Regions from separate parts of the Brevibacillus sp. FIR094 genome, predicted to be linked through region 1. Evidence: riboswitches for the same ligand, from Rfam matches in the RefSeq annotation. Region 1 holds a riboswitch; the other holds the start of a gene.
The links. Region 1 has a riboswitch for FMN ahead of ribD (bifunctional diaminohydroxyphosphoribosylaminopyrimidine deaminase/5-amino-6-(5-phosphoribosylamino)uracil reductase RibD). Riboswitches for the same ligand answer to the same signal wherever they lie in the genome.
Positions count from the first base shown of each region.

Region 2: it holds a riboswitch for FMN, as region 1 does, so the genes downstream of both, ACQ5DJ_RS27850 (ECF transporter S component) here and ribD (bifunctional diaminohydroxyphosphoribosylaminopyrimidine deaminase/5-amino-6-(5-phosphoribosylamino)uracil reductase RibD) in region 1, are expected to answer to the same signal.

Region 1 covers NZ_JBEAES010000004.1:235,971-244,088, forward strand. The annotation lists gene ACQ5DJ_RS05175 (sensor histidine kinase) at 1-361, shown strand, start outside; gene ACQ5DJ_RS05180 (sigma-54-dependent transcriptional regulator) at 369-1,748, shown strand; gene ACQ5DJ_RS05185 (c-type cytochrome) at 1,907-2,839, shown strand; gene ACQ5DJ_RS05190 (HAD family hydrolase) at 2,988-3,656, shown strand; FMN riboswitch at 3,724-3,871, shown strand; FMN riboswitch at 3,984-4,128, shown strand; gene ribD (bifunctional diaminohydroxyphosphoribosylaminopyrimidine deaminase/5-amino-6-(5-phosphoribosylamino)uracil reductase RibD) at 4,260-5,366, shown strand; gene ACQ5DJ_RS05200 (riboflavin synthase) at 5,386-6,042, shown strand; partial or broken gene ACQ5DJ_RS05205 (bifunctional 3,4-dihydroxy-2-butanone-4-phosphate synthase/GTP cyclohydrolase II) at 6,059-7,257, shown strand; gene ribH (6,7-dimethyl-8-ribityllumazine synthase) at 7,273-7,737, shown strand; gene ACQ5DJ_RS05215 (spore germination protein) at 7,862-8,118, shown strand, end outside.
Region 2 covers NZ_JBEAES010000052.1:6,947-15,064, forward strand. The annotation lists gene ACQ5DJ_RS27820 (class I SAM-dependent methyltransferase) at 1-407, opposite strand, end outside; gene ACQ5DJ_RS27825 (M42 family metallopeptidase) at 417-1,469, opposite strand; gene bcp (thioredoxin-dependent thiol peroxidase) at 1,507-1,977, opposite strand; gene ACQ5DJ_RS27835 (helix-turn-helix domain-containing protein) at 2,134-2,751, shown strand; gene ACQ5DJ_RS27840 (HAD family hydrolase) at 2,815-3,453, shown strand; gene proS (proline--tRNA ligase) at 3,505-4,971, opposite strand; gene ACQ5DJ_RS27850 (ECF transporter S component) at 5,285-5,896, opposite strand; FMN riboswitch at 6,132-6,286, opposite strand; gene ACQ5DJ_RS27855 (ABC transporter permease) at 6,568-7,365, opposite strand; gene ACQ5DJ_RS27860 (ABC transporter permease) at 7,369-8,118, opposite strand, start outside.

The sequences.
Region 1 (8,118 bases):
GGCCTCTGCTCCGTTTCTTCTCGCCACGCCTGGACAGCTTCAGCAAATCGTGCTCAATCTGTTAACCAATGCGCTGTACGCGACCACGGAGCGAGGAAATATTGAGATAGCAACTGATTCTCCATCGAATGATCGAATCCGTCTGTGGATCAGAGATGATGGATGCGGTATACCCGCAGCAGATTTGCCCCATGTTTTGGAGCCCTTTTATACAACCAAGCCTCCTGGAAAAGGGACGGGTCTCGGGTTATCGGTCTGCTACGGGATTGTGACGAATTTAGGCGGAGAAATCGAGATCGAAAGTACGCCAGACAAAGGCACAACGGTTACGGTCATCCTGCCGTCGGCAAAGGGGGAATAAACAAAAAATGCACGCTGACACACGTATACTCATCGTGGATGACGAAGCAGATTTTCGCCATCTATTAACCAGTCGATTAAAGAGAAAGGGATATTTCACGCTCGAAGCAGCTGACGGAATCAACGCACAGAAGCTAGTTACCAGCGAAACGATTCATGTCATTCTGCTTGATTTGAAAATGCCTGGGATGGACGGCCTCTCCTTTTTGCAATGGTGCAAGGAAACCTCTCCTGCCATTCAAATCATTGTTGTGACCGGACACGGAACAATTGAAACAGCTATCGAAGCGATGAAACGCGGCGCTTATGATTATTTGACAAAACCATACAACCTCAATGAATTGGAGGTTTTGATTTCCAAGGCCGTCGAAAAACAGCTGTTGACCGAGGAAAACCAACAGTTGAGAGAAGCCCTATCGACAAACGGGAAAACGACGTTTCAAATCGTTGCTGAAAGCCCGAAGCTAAAAGAGGTCTTAGCAACTGCCAAGCGAGTAGCCAGTACGGATTTTCTCGTTCTCTTAAAAGGGGAAAGTGGAACAGGGAAGGATGTCATCGCGAGACTCATTTATGAATGGAGTGAGAGAGCATCTGAGGCATTCGTACCGATCAATTTGGGGGCGATACCAGAAACGATGCTGGAAAGTGAACTGTTCGGGCACGAGAAGGGAGCTTTTACAGGCGCAACGGCGCAGAAAAAGGGACTGGTAGAGATCGCCCACCTGGGGACGCTCTTTTTGGATGAAGTAGGGGACTTGCCTTTTCCTTTGCAGGTCAAGCTGCTCCGTTTTCTGGAAACCGGCGAATTTCGCCGAATAGGGAGCCCGATTCTGCACAAGGTGGATGTTCGTATCATTGCTGCTACCAATGCCGATTTGGAGAAGAAAGTGGAAGAAGGAACGTTTCGATCCGATCTTTATTTCCGGCTGCATGTCATGGATATAACGATTCCTCCTCTCATAGAAAGAAGAGAGGACATTTTGCCGCTGTCGGCTTTCTTTTTGAATCGACTCAAGCGTAAGTATTCAGTCAAACCGCTTTCTGTGAAAGCGCAGGCAGCTCTTTTCGCCTACTCATTCCCGGGGAATGTTCGGGAGTTGGCTCATATGATCGAACGTGCTGTCGTTTTGGCAAAAGGAGAGGAAATTGAGGACAAGGATCTCTTTCCTCACGAACAGCAAGTACCTCACAACCCGTCAGATAGGAAGCTCATTTCATCAACAGATACTGGGGAGGAAGAGGCATTTTTACTGAAAAATGTTGAGCGAGAACATATCAAGCATGTGCTGGACGTTCTGCAATGGAACAAGACCAGGACAGCAGAGAAGCTGGGGATTAGCGTACGTAATCTGTATCGAAAAATCGAAGAGTACGAGCTGCGACCGTGACATTTTGTCGCATACTGACCATGACATTTTGGCATGGTCTTTTCTTTTTCGTGCTGTTTGGAAGCGTCAAGCCGTTCGTTTTCCTGTTTCTATCGTATGGCACGGCTCTTGCTACTCTCCTGTTGTGAATGCACGATCAACATGGAGGAGTGAGACCTATGATCAAAAAAGAGAAGACAGGCTGGAAGAAGCTGTCTATGGTAGTGGTGGCGATGCTGGTCTTTGCAGGCTGCGCTACACAACCGACCGCTCAACCCACCTCAACAGCAGGTGAGGCCAAAAATAAAACAGCGAGTGGGGCAACTGGAGCGAGCAATCTTGATACCTATACCCCGCCTAGTATGGAGAAGGTGCCAGAAGGGCCATTGGGAGAATCGATTAAGTATGGACATAAGTTAATGAATGAAACGAGCACAGCGATCCCAGAATACACAGGGAATAAGCTCTCCTGCTCTAGTTGTCACGGGAATGCTGGAATGGATGCGACCTCCCCTTTAACGGGTGTCACCGCAGTCTATCCCCAGTACATTCCAAGGTCTGGCAAAGTTCTTACTATTGAGGATCGCATCAATGGTTGTTTTCAACGAAGTATGAACGGAAAGCCATTGCCTTACAACAGCGATGAAATGAGAGCGATGGTTGCCTATCTGACGTATATCTCAACAGATGTACCAGTAGGAATTAAAGAGCGCCCGTGGATAGAGAAAAATGATATGAAGAGCGTACCTCAACCGAGTGTGGCAAATGGAGAAGCACTCTTTCAAAAATCGTGTTTGCAATGCCATGCAGCTGATGGTTCAGGAACAGGACCAAACTCTGGACCAGCGCTATGGGGGGATAACTCTTTCAATATTGGTGCGGGTATGGCCCGAATTTCCAAAGCTGCTGGCTACATTCAGCGCAATATGCCTCTAGGTGAAATGGGCGGTATCAAACAAGGCTCGTTAACGGATCAAGAAGCAGCGGACCTAGCAGCCTATATTTTGTCCAAGCCACGTCCAGACTTTGCCAAAAAGGCACAAGACTGGCCAGCTGGAGGAGTTCCAAAGGATGTGCCGTATGAAGTAGAAAGCGCCAAGAAGAAGCAGTAGGAACTCAATATCTAAGCCCAAAAAGGGACTGTCCCAAAAGTTATAAAATGACGGAGGGATCGTCCCCTTTTTTGATAAAATGGAAGTATCAATCACAGGAGTGAACTCTTGAACCAGCATGGCGTCTTGTCAAAAAAGGAGGCACAAAATGAGCAGAACCTTTCAAAAAGGCATTATTTTCGATATGGACAACACCTTGCTGCAATCCAGGATCAATTTTGCAGAGATGAAGCGGGCCATTTTTCAGCTATGGGTGGATAATGGGATCGTTTCTTCTACACTGGAGTGGGAAAAGCATACCGCGTCGCAGCTCATTGAGATCGGGCGAAAAGCGGAGCAGATGACGAGTGAGCTGGAGCAAGCGATGTGGGATGCGGTAACCGCGATTGAGAAGAAAGGGATGCATGGGGCTGTATTGGAGCAGCACGCGGTAGAAGTGCTAGAGGAATTGAAGAACCGCTATCAGCTGTATATCCTAACCAACAACGCTTATGCCGCGGCAGAGGAGGCTTTGAACGAGACGGGAATCGCCTCTTACTTTGATGAAATTGTAGCCCGCGAGCAGATGACGATCTTGAAGCCATCTCCATCGGGCATTCACTATATTCGCAGCCGCAAGCCAGATTGGCCTGTTTCGGCTTGGACGATGATCGGAGATTCGTGGATCGATGGTAAGGCGGCATGCGACGGACAAGTCGCTTTTATTGCCTATCAAGGGAACGAGCAGGACATGGAGCAAAATGGCGTTGTGCCAAGAGCGTACATAAATGATTTGAAACAACTCCTGACCGTCCTTGAAGAGTGTGAGCAAGGCTAAAGTGCACTTCTCCAATAAATGATTACAGACAATAGCGAAAAATGTGCTATACTTTGCATAACTGAATACCAGCCTTCAGGGTAGGGTGCAATTCCCGACCGGCGGTAATGACGAACGCACGTCTGAGCCCGCGACTCGCTATCGAAGCAGTTGATAGCGACTGACTTGGTGCAAATCCAAGGCCGACGGTACAGTCCGGATGGGAGAAGGTATTTGGAATGGCCTATTTCGTCGTTTTTTTGAAAAACGGTTGGAATAAGGCTTCTTTCTCGACGCCCTGAGTATACGATTCTTGGGCGTTTTTGTTTTTCGTTAAAACTTCATAGCGACAATCTTCAGGGCAAGGTGAAATTCCTGACCGGCGGTAATGGCGTACGTACGTCTGAGCCCGCGACTCGCTGACCACGCTTACAGCGACTGATCTGGTGAAAAACCAGAGCCGACGGTACAGTCCGGATGGAAGAAGATTTTTGTGCTTTCTTCATTTGTTTTTGAAAAACGAATGAGGTAAGGCTTCTTTCCCTATGCCCTGAAACGCTTTGAGGTTTCAAGGGCTTTTTGCGTTGTGCTTGGCTGGAATGCTGGAACAGAAAGGAGTGCGGTATGGAACAGGACAGCAAGTACATGGGACTGGCGCTGGAACTGGCACGATCGGCACGAGGCCAAACCAGTCCGAATCCCATGGTCGGAGCTGTGATTGTGAAGGATGGAACCATCGTGGGAATGGGAGCGCATCTGCGGGCAGGAGAACCCCATGCTGAGGTGCACGCACTAAGGATGGCTGGGGAAAAAGCGCAAGGTGCGACCGTGTACGTAACGCTGGAGCCTTGCAGTCACTACGGGAAAACACCGCCGTGTGCAGAGGCGTTGATTGCAGCTGATGTACGTCGTGTCGTTGTAGCGACACTCGACCCGAATCCTCTGGTGGCGGGACGAGGAATGGAGAGGCTGCGGGCAGCAGGGCTGGAAGTGGCGGTGGGTGTGAGAGAAGAGGAAGCGAAGGCGCTCAATGAGGTCTTTTTCCATTACATCCAGACCAGACGTCCATTTGTGACGGTAAAGACGGCAAGTACATTGGATGGGAAAATCGCTTCGTTCACGGGACACAGTCGGTGGATCACTGGAGGAGAGGCTCGGGCAGAGGTGCATGAACTGCGCAGGCAGCACGATGCGATCCTGGTCGGGGTTGGGACGATTCTCGCTGATGACTCACTATTGACGGCGCGCCAGGAAGAGCAACGGTTTGGGAGCCAGCCAGTTCGAGTGATTTTGGACAGCCAATTACGGACGCCGCTGGATGCCCGTGTCGTCCAGAATGCAGATGCGAAGACGTGGATCTTTACGACAGATGCAGCCCCAAGGGAAAAGCAGGAGCTGCTTGTGGCAAGAGGAGTAAGGGTCATCACAACGGAGGCTCCAATTCGCGTGGAAAAGGTGCTGGATACGTTGGGAGAGCTGGGGATTACTTCATTGCTTGTGGAGGGCGGACAGGAAGTCAATGGCTCCTTTTTGCAGGCGAGAGCGATTCAAAAGGTCGTGAGCCATATCGCGCTAAAGCTGATCGGAGGAAGGGGCGCGCCTTCGCCATTCGGTGGTCAAGGCTTTGCGACGATGGGAGAAGCGGTACAGCTGACAGATGTCTCAATCATGGCTATAGGGAAAGGTGATGTACAGATCATCGGGTACCCACAATGGGAAGATCAGACGTAGCAAGTGAGGAGGAGAGAGCATGTTCACGGGACTGGTAGAAGAAGTGGGCGTGTTGGAATCGATTCAAGGGAACGAGCAGGCGAGTCGACTGGTCATCCGCGCACAGCAGGTACTCGAAGGGGTGAAGCACGGCGACAGTATCTCGGTCAATGGTATTTGCCTTACCGTTACTTCTTTTTCAAATCGTCAGTTTAGCGTCGATGTGATGCCAGAGACGATGAACAAGACGAGCTTGCGGCAATTACGCAGCGGACAGCGAGTGAATTTGGAGAGAGCGATGCGGCTGGGGGACCGTTTTGGCGGGCATATCGTCTCTGGACATGTAGATGGGACCGGAATGGTTGCTTCACGAGAGGTGAATGCGAATGCTGTCGTGTTTCGGATGGAGGCCAAACCACAACTGTTGAAGTATGTTATCGCCCGTGGATCGATTTGCATAGATGGCATCAGTCTCACCGTGGTGGACGTAAACGATAGCGGTTTTACCGTTTCGATCATTCCGCATACGCTGGCGAATACGAGTCTTGCAGACAGACGACCTGGGGACTTGGTGAATCTCGAAACAGATGTCATCGGCAAATATGTGGAGCGATTGTTAGGTTATCAAAACCATGGGGGTACAGAAAAATCTGGCGGGCTCAGTCTAACCTTTTTGCAGGAAAACGGCTTCGCGTGAGAAGGAGGGAGAAAGCATGTTTCATCGCATAGAAGAAGCATTGGAAGATTTGCGTCAGGGCAAGGCAGTCATCGTGGTAGATGATGAGGATCGGGAAAATGAAGGAGATTTTGTCTGCATGGCCGAAGCGGCTACACCTGAAATGATCAATTTCATGGTTACACATGGGAGAGGACTCGTTTGCGTACCAGTGACAGAAGAGCACGCAACTCGTTTGCAGCTTCATCCGATGGTGAAGTCCAATACAGACAAACAAGGAACGGCTTTTACCGTGTCCATCGATGAAGGGAGTACCCACACAGGGATATCGGCTCATGAGCGCTCTCAGACGGTCTTGGCGATGCTGGATGATCAGAAGACGGCAGAAGATTTCCGCAGACCGGGACACATTTTTCCGTTAATCGCGAAGTCTGGCGGTGTATTGCGCAGAGCGGGACATACGGAGGCGGCAGTTGATTTGGCTCGCTTGGCCGGGGGAAAATCGGCGGGAGTCATTTGCGAAATTATGAACGAGGATGGCTCATGGCACGTCTGCCACAATTGGTAGAGATCGCACGCCGCTTTGATCTCAAGCTGATTACGATTGCAGATTTGATCGCGTATCGGATGAGGACGGAATCCATGGTGAAAAGGGAAATCGAAGTGCAGCTTCCGACCGCCTACGGTGATTTTCGGATGGCGGCCTATACGAACGAGCTGGATGGCAAAGAGCATGTGGCGCTCATGAAGGGAGAGATCGGACCAGATGAGCCCATTCTCATTCGCGTTCACTCGGAGTGCTTGACAGGAGATATTTTCGGCTCTCATCGCTGCGACTGCGGTCCACAGCTACATGCTGCATTGGAACAGATCGAAGCGAACGGACGTGGCATTTTATTGTACATGCGCCAAGAGGGCAGAGGCATTGGCTTGATTAATAAGCTGCGTGCCTACAAGCTGCAGGAGGAAGGCTTGGATACCGTTGAGGCCAATGAAAAGCTAGGGTTCCCCGCTGATCTGCGAGATTACGGTATCGGTGCGCAAATTTTGCGAGATTTAGGAGTGCAACGCATGCGGCTTTTGACCAACAACCCACGAAAAATCCGCGGGCTTATCGGTTACGGATTAACAGTAGAAGAACGGGTGCCGCTTCAAATGCCGGAGCATCTGCACAACAAACAGTATCTATCAACAAAACAAGAGAAGCTGGGCCACCTGCTTCATCTGCACGGATAAGGAGAGGGAATAAGCATGAGAACATTCGAAGGACATTTGGTTGGAACAGGTCTGCGTGTAGGGATTGTGGCAGGACGCTTTAACGAATTGATCGTGAGCAAGCTGGTCGGAGGGGCTCTCGATGCCCTGAAGCGTCATGGCGTAGAAGATGAGCAGGTAGACGTGGCTTGGGTACCGGGTGCATTTGAAATTCCGTTGATCGCGAAAAAAATGGCGGAATCCAGTCGCTATGATGCGGTTGTTACATTGGGAGCTGTCATTCGTGGCTCCACTCCGCACTTCGATTACGTCTGCAATGAGACCGCAAAAGGAGTTGCATCCTTATCTCTATCGACTGGGATACCTGTTATTTTTGGTGTTTTGACGACAGACAATATCGAGCAAGCTATCGAGCGAGCGGGAACAAAAGCAGGCAACAAAGGCTGGGAAGCAGCAACAGCAGCGATCGAAATGGCTAATTTATCTAAGCAGTTCGCTTAATCATTTCATAGGGAACGAGATATTTCAACGGGGGCTTCGGCTCCCGTTTTCTATTTTTTTGGATAAAATCACCACGGACAGGTCAAAGTAAGAAAGATTTTCCTGAAAAAAGGGGGGATCTAGCGTGAAGCCGACTGATTGGTGGAGAGCGCAAGTAGAGGCCATACAAGCAAAGCGGCGCATCGGTTCGGTTCAAGCGCGGCGAAGCGAACAAATTACACCCGATATGGTAAAACAATGCATGCAAAACGTGGATGACCTCAGCAGCTTGTCATTGAAGATGAATGACGAAGAGGTACACGTTTTTTTTCTCGATACACTGGTGGATGTGTCCCGGATTTATGAGAATGTCTTTCTTCCGTTGCAGCGTTCCGATGGTAG
Region 2 (8,118 bases), on a different contig from region 1:
ATGAACTTCCCACCTGGAGCCAGATGCTTGCGAATGCACGTCAATGCCTTCATTTGCTCTTGAACATGCAAAAGGTGCAAAAACGACCGAAAAGGAATCATAATCAGCGAAAATGACTCCTGCAGATCAAAGGCGCGCATATCCCCCTGTAATAGCTTCAAGCCGGATGTTACACCTTGTTCCTCTGCTTTTACCTGAGCCCTTGCCAGCATATCCTGGGATAGGTCAATTCCGGTAACGTCGATGCCAGCCTGCGCCATCGGAATGCTGATTCTTCCGGTGCCGCAAGCGAGATCCAGCACCTTTCCTCCTGCCAGATTGGCTTGTTCCAGATAAAACTCAACATCACCCGGAACACCGCGTTGCGTGAGATCATAGTAGTCAGCCCATTGATACATATTGCTCATCTGACCCTCCTATGCTTGCATTTCTTCTGATTGAAGGTAGGCCATAACGAGCTTTGCCGTATTATCGAGTGCTTCTTTGTGTGTACGCTCATGGGAGTGGGATGCATCTACTCCCGGTCCGATCAAACCATGGACAACGTCATATCCGGCTCTCAGTGCAGCACTCGCGTCAGAACCATAGTAGGGATAAATATCCACTTGGTAGTTCAGACCGTTCGCTTGTGCGAGCTTGGTCAGATGGCTACGCAATCCGTAGTGGTACGGTCCAGTGGAATCCTTCGCACAAATGGACACGCAATACTCATCTGTCGTCTGTCCGTCCCCAATCGCGCCCATGTCGACAGCCAGGTACTCCACCACGTTGTCAGGGATGCTGGAGTTGCCGCCGTAGCCGATCTCTTCATTATTGCTGATAAAAAAGTGCGTGGTGTAAGGCAGCTTCTCGCCGGATTCACTCAGTTCTTTCAGTACCCCCAGCAACACAGCTACGCTTGCTTTGTCGTCGATATGGCGGGACTTGATAAAGCCGCTATCCGTTACCGTCACGCGCGGATCAAAGGAGACGAAATCTCCGACGGAAATCCCAAGCGCAAGTACTTGCTCTTTGTTTGTGACCTTTTCATCCAGTCGAACTTCCATGTTCGCCTCATTGCGCTCAGCTTTCCCGGCTTCTGAGCTGTATACATGTACGGAAGCTTTGGTGGACAAAATGGTACCAGTTACAAGACGTCCGCTGCTAGTCTCTACAACGCAGTGCTCCCCTTCAATCGCATTGAACGCAAATCCGCCGATCAAGGTCAACTTCAAACGCCCGTTGCTCTTGATTTCTTTTACCATCGCGCCCAGCGTATCGACGTGAGCAGTCAAGAGTCTTGCTTTGTCGTTATTGGACCCCGCTACTGTTGCAACGATTGCCCCTTTGTTTGTCCGTTTATAGGAAACGCAAAGATTTTCTAACTCTTGTGCAACCCAGGCCATTACTTTTTCCGTATTGCCAGATGGACTTGGGATGTTCGCCAATTGGCAAAAGCTTTGTACAACATATTCCGTAGATACACTCATTTGTATATTCCTCCATTCGCCCATTGCGAAATAAAAGTTAGGATGGAAGCTCTTCCTTAATAAATTGAAGCACTTCCTGCACATGCCCTTTGACCTTTACTTTTGACCATACTTTTGCAATGTTGCCTTCTTTGTCGATGATGAACGTCGTGCGTTCTATGCCCATGTACTCTCGTCCGTACATTTTTTTCAATACCCACACACCATAAGCCTCTGCCACTTGGTGATCCAGATCCGCCAGAAGTGGAAAAGGCAATTCGTGCTTCGCGATAAATTTGTCATGCGATTTCACAGAATCCGGACTGATTCCGAGAACAACTGTATTCAGTTCAGCAAAGCCCGAATGGAAGTCACGAAAGTCGCATGCTTCTGTGGTACATGTCGGTGTTTGGTCCTTTGGATAAAAATAAAGCACTACATTTTGTCCATGAAATTGGGAAAGTGAGAGGGTCTGATTGTCGCTCGCCTGCAAAGTAAATGCAGGTGCAGCTTGTCCTACTGCCATCAAACTTTTCCCTCCTCTCGATAATATCCTGTTTTCGCTGGTCCCATTTTACCACAATCTAGTAGTCACTTCATCCGCATACAAGTTGCGCTTTGATTCAGAAAAGGATAGAATAAAAAAAAATAAAATTTGGCCTAGTCAGTTGGATGGTGAATTCGCATGAAAGAGTTTTTTGAAGTAACAGATCCAGAAGCGCTAAAATCGCTTGCTATAGCGGAACGGGTTAAAATTTTGGAACTCTTTGAAGATTTGGAGCCCAGAACGGCCAAACAAATCGCTACAGAACTAGGCGAAAATGCTGCACGGCTACATTACCATGTGAAGGAGCTCGTGCGTGTTGGGCTGCTCGAGCAAGTGGATACCCGGGTAAAAGGCTCTATTGTGGAGAAATATTATGAGCCTGTTGCCAAGGTCATTCAGGTCAAGCTCCAATTGATGATTGAAGAAAACGCTCAACAATTAAGTGATGTCATGTTTACTCCGTTTCGCACTACGGAAAAAGACCTCATGCGAACTCTCAATCGCTTCGTCGCAAGCGACCAAGATGTTCGGAAAGAATACCAAAATACGTTCGCTTTTAATTTGACTGAATTTTATTTGAGTCAAGAGGAACGTAATCAATTTGTAGAAGACATCTCTGAACTGTTGCAAAAGTACAAAGGGTTCAAATCGGAATCTGGCCGTCGAAAATTCAAGTTTTTCGACATCCTGTTCCCATTGACTCCAGCTGACCCAACAGATGATGCAGATGATCATTTTGATGATTCGGATGAATAAGTCACCAAGAAAACCATCAGATACGATGGTTTTCTTTCATTTTCTAATCAAAGGAGGACTCCAATGCGGACGATCTTGTTTGATTTCGACGGCACAGTTGCCGATACCCTCCCCTTGATCTTCACCGCTTTTCGCGCTACCTTTCAGCAGTTTTTACAAGAGCATTATACTGACGAGCAGATTGTAGCTCTCTTTGGCCCCACAGAAACAGGCATTTTGCAAAACAAGCTTCCCCCACATGCGCATGACAACGCCTTTGCTCATTTTTATCGTGTATACACAGAGGAACACTCCCGCGTACAAAACCCGGGAAATATCCGAAGCATGCTCGATGAACTTCACGCAGCGGGTATCCAAATGGGAATCGTAACAGGAAAAGGACGAAAAAGCGCTGACATCTCCCTTCGAGAATGGGGATTAGATTCGTATTTTTCCGTCGTGATCACAGGGGATGAGGTCACACATCCAAAGCCTCATCCAGAAGGTATTTTTACCGCTATGACACAGCTAGGCGCTACGCCTGCAGAAACCATTTTCGTAGGTGACAGTGATGCTGACGTGTTGGCTGGTCGAGCCGCTGGTTTGCGAAAAGTCGGTGTGGATTGGCTTTCGGTTACACAAAAGTCGGGAAAATTCGATCCCGAGCCTGACTACCACTTTACGGATGTGCAAGCTTTTACCGATTGGATCCTCAGACGCTAGATGAAAAAGGGTGTGCCCTGCCGCCGAAGCGTGGACGCACCCTTTTTTTGTTTAATACGCCCGTCCGAACCAGACACTATACTGTGACTCTTTGCCGCAGCAAAGGCAGGCTTTCTTTTGTACAGGAGGCTCAAACGGGATGTTACGAGAGGTGAACTTGGTTTCCTCTTTGACCTTCGATTCACAAGCATCATCCCCACACCAGCCAGCTAACACCCATCCGCTCGTCTTGTTTTCGCTCTCTTTTTTGGCAATATGATCGGATAGCTGCTCCAGTGTATCAATCCCCAAATATGAGTTCTCATCACGGAAGGCTAGTGCTTTTTGGAACATATTTTGCTGAATCTCTTCCAACAGTTGAACAACTGTCTGCACGATACCTTCAAGTGATACCGTCACCTTCTCCCCTGTATCACGTCGAGCCAGAATTACTTGACCATTTTCCACGTCACGTGGGCCGAGCTCCAGACGCAGAGGAACCCCGCGCATTTCCCATTCATTGAACTTCCAGCCTGGTGTTTCTTCACGAAGATCAGCACGGACACGCACTCCTGCCGCCTTGATGTCGTCAAAGAGTGGATCAAACGCCTCCATCACCTTCTCGCGTAGTTTCATCGGACCAACTGGGATCAAAATAACCTGTGTCGGAGCCATGCGAGGCGGCAACACGAGACCACGGTCATCGCCATGCACCATGATCATCGAACCAATCAGTCGCGTAGAGGTTCCCCATGATGTAGTGTGAACGTACTTGAACTGATTATCACGATCCAAAAACTTGATTTCAAAGCCGCGCGCGAATTTATCGCCCAAATAGTGCGAGGTGCCTGCTTGCACTGCTTTGCCATCCTTCATCATCGCTTCAATGGAATACGTGTCGACAGCACCAGCAAAGCGTTCACTTGGTGTTTTTTGTCCCTTCCAAACCGGAATAGCCAGCTCCTGCTCGACGACCTCTCGGTATATCTCTAGCATTTGCATCGTTTCCTGACGAGCTTCTTCCTCTGTCGCATGTGCCGTGTGGCCTTCCTGCCAGAGAAATTCCGATGTCCGCAAGAACGGCATCGTCCGCTTTTCCCAACGAAAAACGTTAGCCCATTGATTGATTAATACAGGCAGGTCGCGGTAGCTCTGAATCCATTGGCTGTACATATGTCCGATGATCGTCTCGGAGGTTGGACGTAGTGCGAGCTTTTCTTCTAACGGCTCGCCCCCAGCCTCTGTTACCCAAGGCAGCTCAGGATTGAAGCCCTCGATATGCTCTTTTTCTTTTTGAAAGAAGGACTCGGGGATCAGCATCGGGAAATAGGCATTGCGATGCCCTGTCTCTTTGAAGCGCTTATTCATTGCCTCTTGAATTCGTTCCCATAGCTCAAAGCCATCCGGCTTGAACACGATGCAGCCGCGTACCGGTGTGTAGTCCATCAAATCCGCCTTTTTAATGGCATCGATGTACCAACGCGAAAAATCCTCCGATTGCGGTGTAATTTCTTTTACAAACGCTTTGTCCTCTTTCATCCGACTACGCTCCTTTTGATCTTACGTAAAATGCAAAAAATCCCCCATCCCAAAAAGGGACGGAGGATCAACTTCCGCGGTACCACCCTGATTGACTACAGCATACGCCATAGTCCTCTCGATAAACCCGATAACGGTGGGCATCCGGCTAAGCTCTTCACCAGCGGCTTCAGGATGGGATGCAGTTATCCTTTACGTATCAGCCTTCCAGACTAGGGCCGACTCTCTGTCACGTGGGAATAGCTGCGGGTCCTTTCATAGCCTTTTGTGACTATCTATTAACTAAACATATTAGCGAGTCACATCGTGGTTGTCAATTGTTGGTACGCGCAGCGATTCTGGAGCCGAGCTTCACGTAGATCGGATACGCGACCACTGAAATCATAACACCTTTGAAGAGATTGAATGGTACGATTCCGTACAGAACTAATGACCAAATACTTGTCGCATTGAACATAGTCAAGAGCTGTTCAATCGGCATTTGATAAAGCACAGCGTACGCAGGCAACAGTACATATGCATTTGCCACAGCCATGACAATCGTCATCAAAATCGTTCCCAGAGCGAGACCAGTCAGGAAGCCTTTTTTGCCTTGGCCGAGACGCTGCATGTAGACAGCCGCAAAAATAAAGCTTGATCCTGCTACAACGTTTGCGAGCTCACCGATCAACAGACCGTCTGTATTTTTGAAAAGCATGTGCAGTGTATTTTTCAGTACCTCGATAATAACGCCGGCTACAGGTCCGTACATGAGTCCCCCGATCAATGCCGGGAGTGTACTGAAGTCGAGTTTCAAAAAGCTAGGCATCAGCGGAACAGGAACCTCGAGATACTGCAGAATAAATGCAACGGCCGCCAGCATGGGAATCGTCACCAGCTTTTGAGTTGCACGTGTGCGCGAAGAATGCAGCGCTGTTTCTTTCATGTTTACCATCTCCTCATTTTTCTACTCCTTCTTGAGGAATGGCAACAGTCGTTGTAAGCTCACACGTCTTGTTACACAAACAAAAATAAACCCTGTGGTTATAAGTTCCACAGGGCATTTGCAAGCGTATGACAAAACCGTGCGCAAATAAAAGGTACAAGAAACAAGAGGACTGGCCTCTACGTTCTCATCCCGTTTGCACAGGCAAACAAGCACGTGTGATAAACGTACTGTCGTCATCCTTCTCCCATCCAGACTGTACTGTCGGCTCTGGAATCACACCAGATCCTGCACTCCGTCGCTATTTGCAGCTCGGGAGGCTCGCGGGCTTAACATGCACAAAGCATGATCACCGCCGGTCGGGAATTTCACCCTGCCCCGAAGGAATGTGTAGTTGTATACAGCATATTATACTGCTGTTTTTTGATTTGACAATAGAGGAAACTGCCAGCTCGACACTTTTTGTTTATTTTTCCGATTTGTTTAGTTGGAATAATGATAATAATCGGCTTGGTTGTTACCTTGACCAAAAAGAAATAGACCGCCCTTGAGTCCACACTCTGCGGTCTATTTCACAACCAGATTTGAGCCGTACCCCTTTACGGGAAGCGCCGATTGTACCGACCGTTCCGTTTGCAGCCGGGACGGTCTTTACTAGGAATGATAAATAATCAAGAACCTGCTCCCCGATACTTCGTAACTCCCCAGTTCCAGACTAACAGCCCGATCCCGAAAAAGATGACAGCCACTACCGGAGTCATTGCGGCATAAGTGTACCAAACTTCCTTGCGCAAAAAGTAAGCCGCCGGATAAACACCCACAAAGGCAAATGGCAGCACGTAGGTGAGCACAAAGCGAATTGCCTTGTTGTACACGTCTACCGGATAGCGCCCATATTGCTGGATGTTGTAGATCATCGGGGCAATCCCTGTCCGCGAGTCAGAAAAGAAGCTAACCGCAGCAATTGCAGTATACACGCCACCGTAAATCAGTGCCCCACTGATTGAGAGCCCGATAAAGATGAACACGTCGTACCAGTAAAACGACAAATCAAGTTGAATAGCAGCATACCCCATGATGATGATCCCTGTTATGACTCCAAAAATGCGGTCTGGCGCAATCGACTCGAGGCATACCTGTGCCAGATTGTGAATCGGTCTCGTCAGGATGCGATCCATCTCGCCCCGAATGATATACCGTTCGTTGAAGTCCCAAAAACCGAAGAACATTGAGAACAATGCGTATGGAACCAAAAAGAAACCATAGATAAAGATAATCTCATCACGCGTCCAATCCCCCATAAGCGGAACATGCGTGAACACGACAATAATAAAGATGAGATTGATCAACTCAGAAACCAGATTGGACACAAAATCCCCGATAAAATCCGTTCGATAGGCAAGTCTCGTCTTGAAGTACTGACTCAGGTAGTCGGCAAAAATACTGAAAATATGTCTCATGTTTTGCATGCTCTACCCTCCTTGCACAACCAGCTTGTTGCGGGCAAGACGCCACATCACCAAGATGGGAACCAGTATGACAAACATCCAGATGACCTGAAAACCGATCAATTCCCAGGAGCGTTCCGTTGTAATCGCTCCTGTGAAGATCAAGCTCGGATAGTAGTTAACCGCCTGAAAGGGAAGGTAACCCATTACCGTTTGCGCCCATCCCGGGAAAAAGCTGATCGGAAGCACGAGACCAGACAACAGATCCACCACGACCCGCTTGGCTCGCATCATGCCATCGTTTCGGAACAGGAAGAAAGTCAGCAAGCCTGTCACCAGGTTGATTTGTGTATTGATCAAAAACGCACACATCAAGCTGATCAAATACAGCCCCCATCCAGTCGCTGTCGCCGGGAAGCTGAACGGAATGATCAGGCTGATAAGGAAGATCCCTGGACCCGCGAAAAAGAGAAACCGAAAGATCCCTTCCCCAAACGCCTGCGCCGTTTTCACGGACAAGTAATTATAAGGGCGTATCATTTCGATCGCGACCTTGCCTTCTCGGACGTCCTGGGCTATTTCTGTATCGATGTTGTTAAAATAAAACGCACGCGACATCCAAGCAATCGCAACGTAGGAAGTCATCTGTTCCACCGTAAGCCCGCCCAGTTGCTGCTGTCCTCCGTAGATCGCTCCCCACAAAAAGTAGTACGCACCGATGTTGATCGCGTAGATAATGATGCCGCTGTAATAATTCACACGATAGGCAAGCAT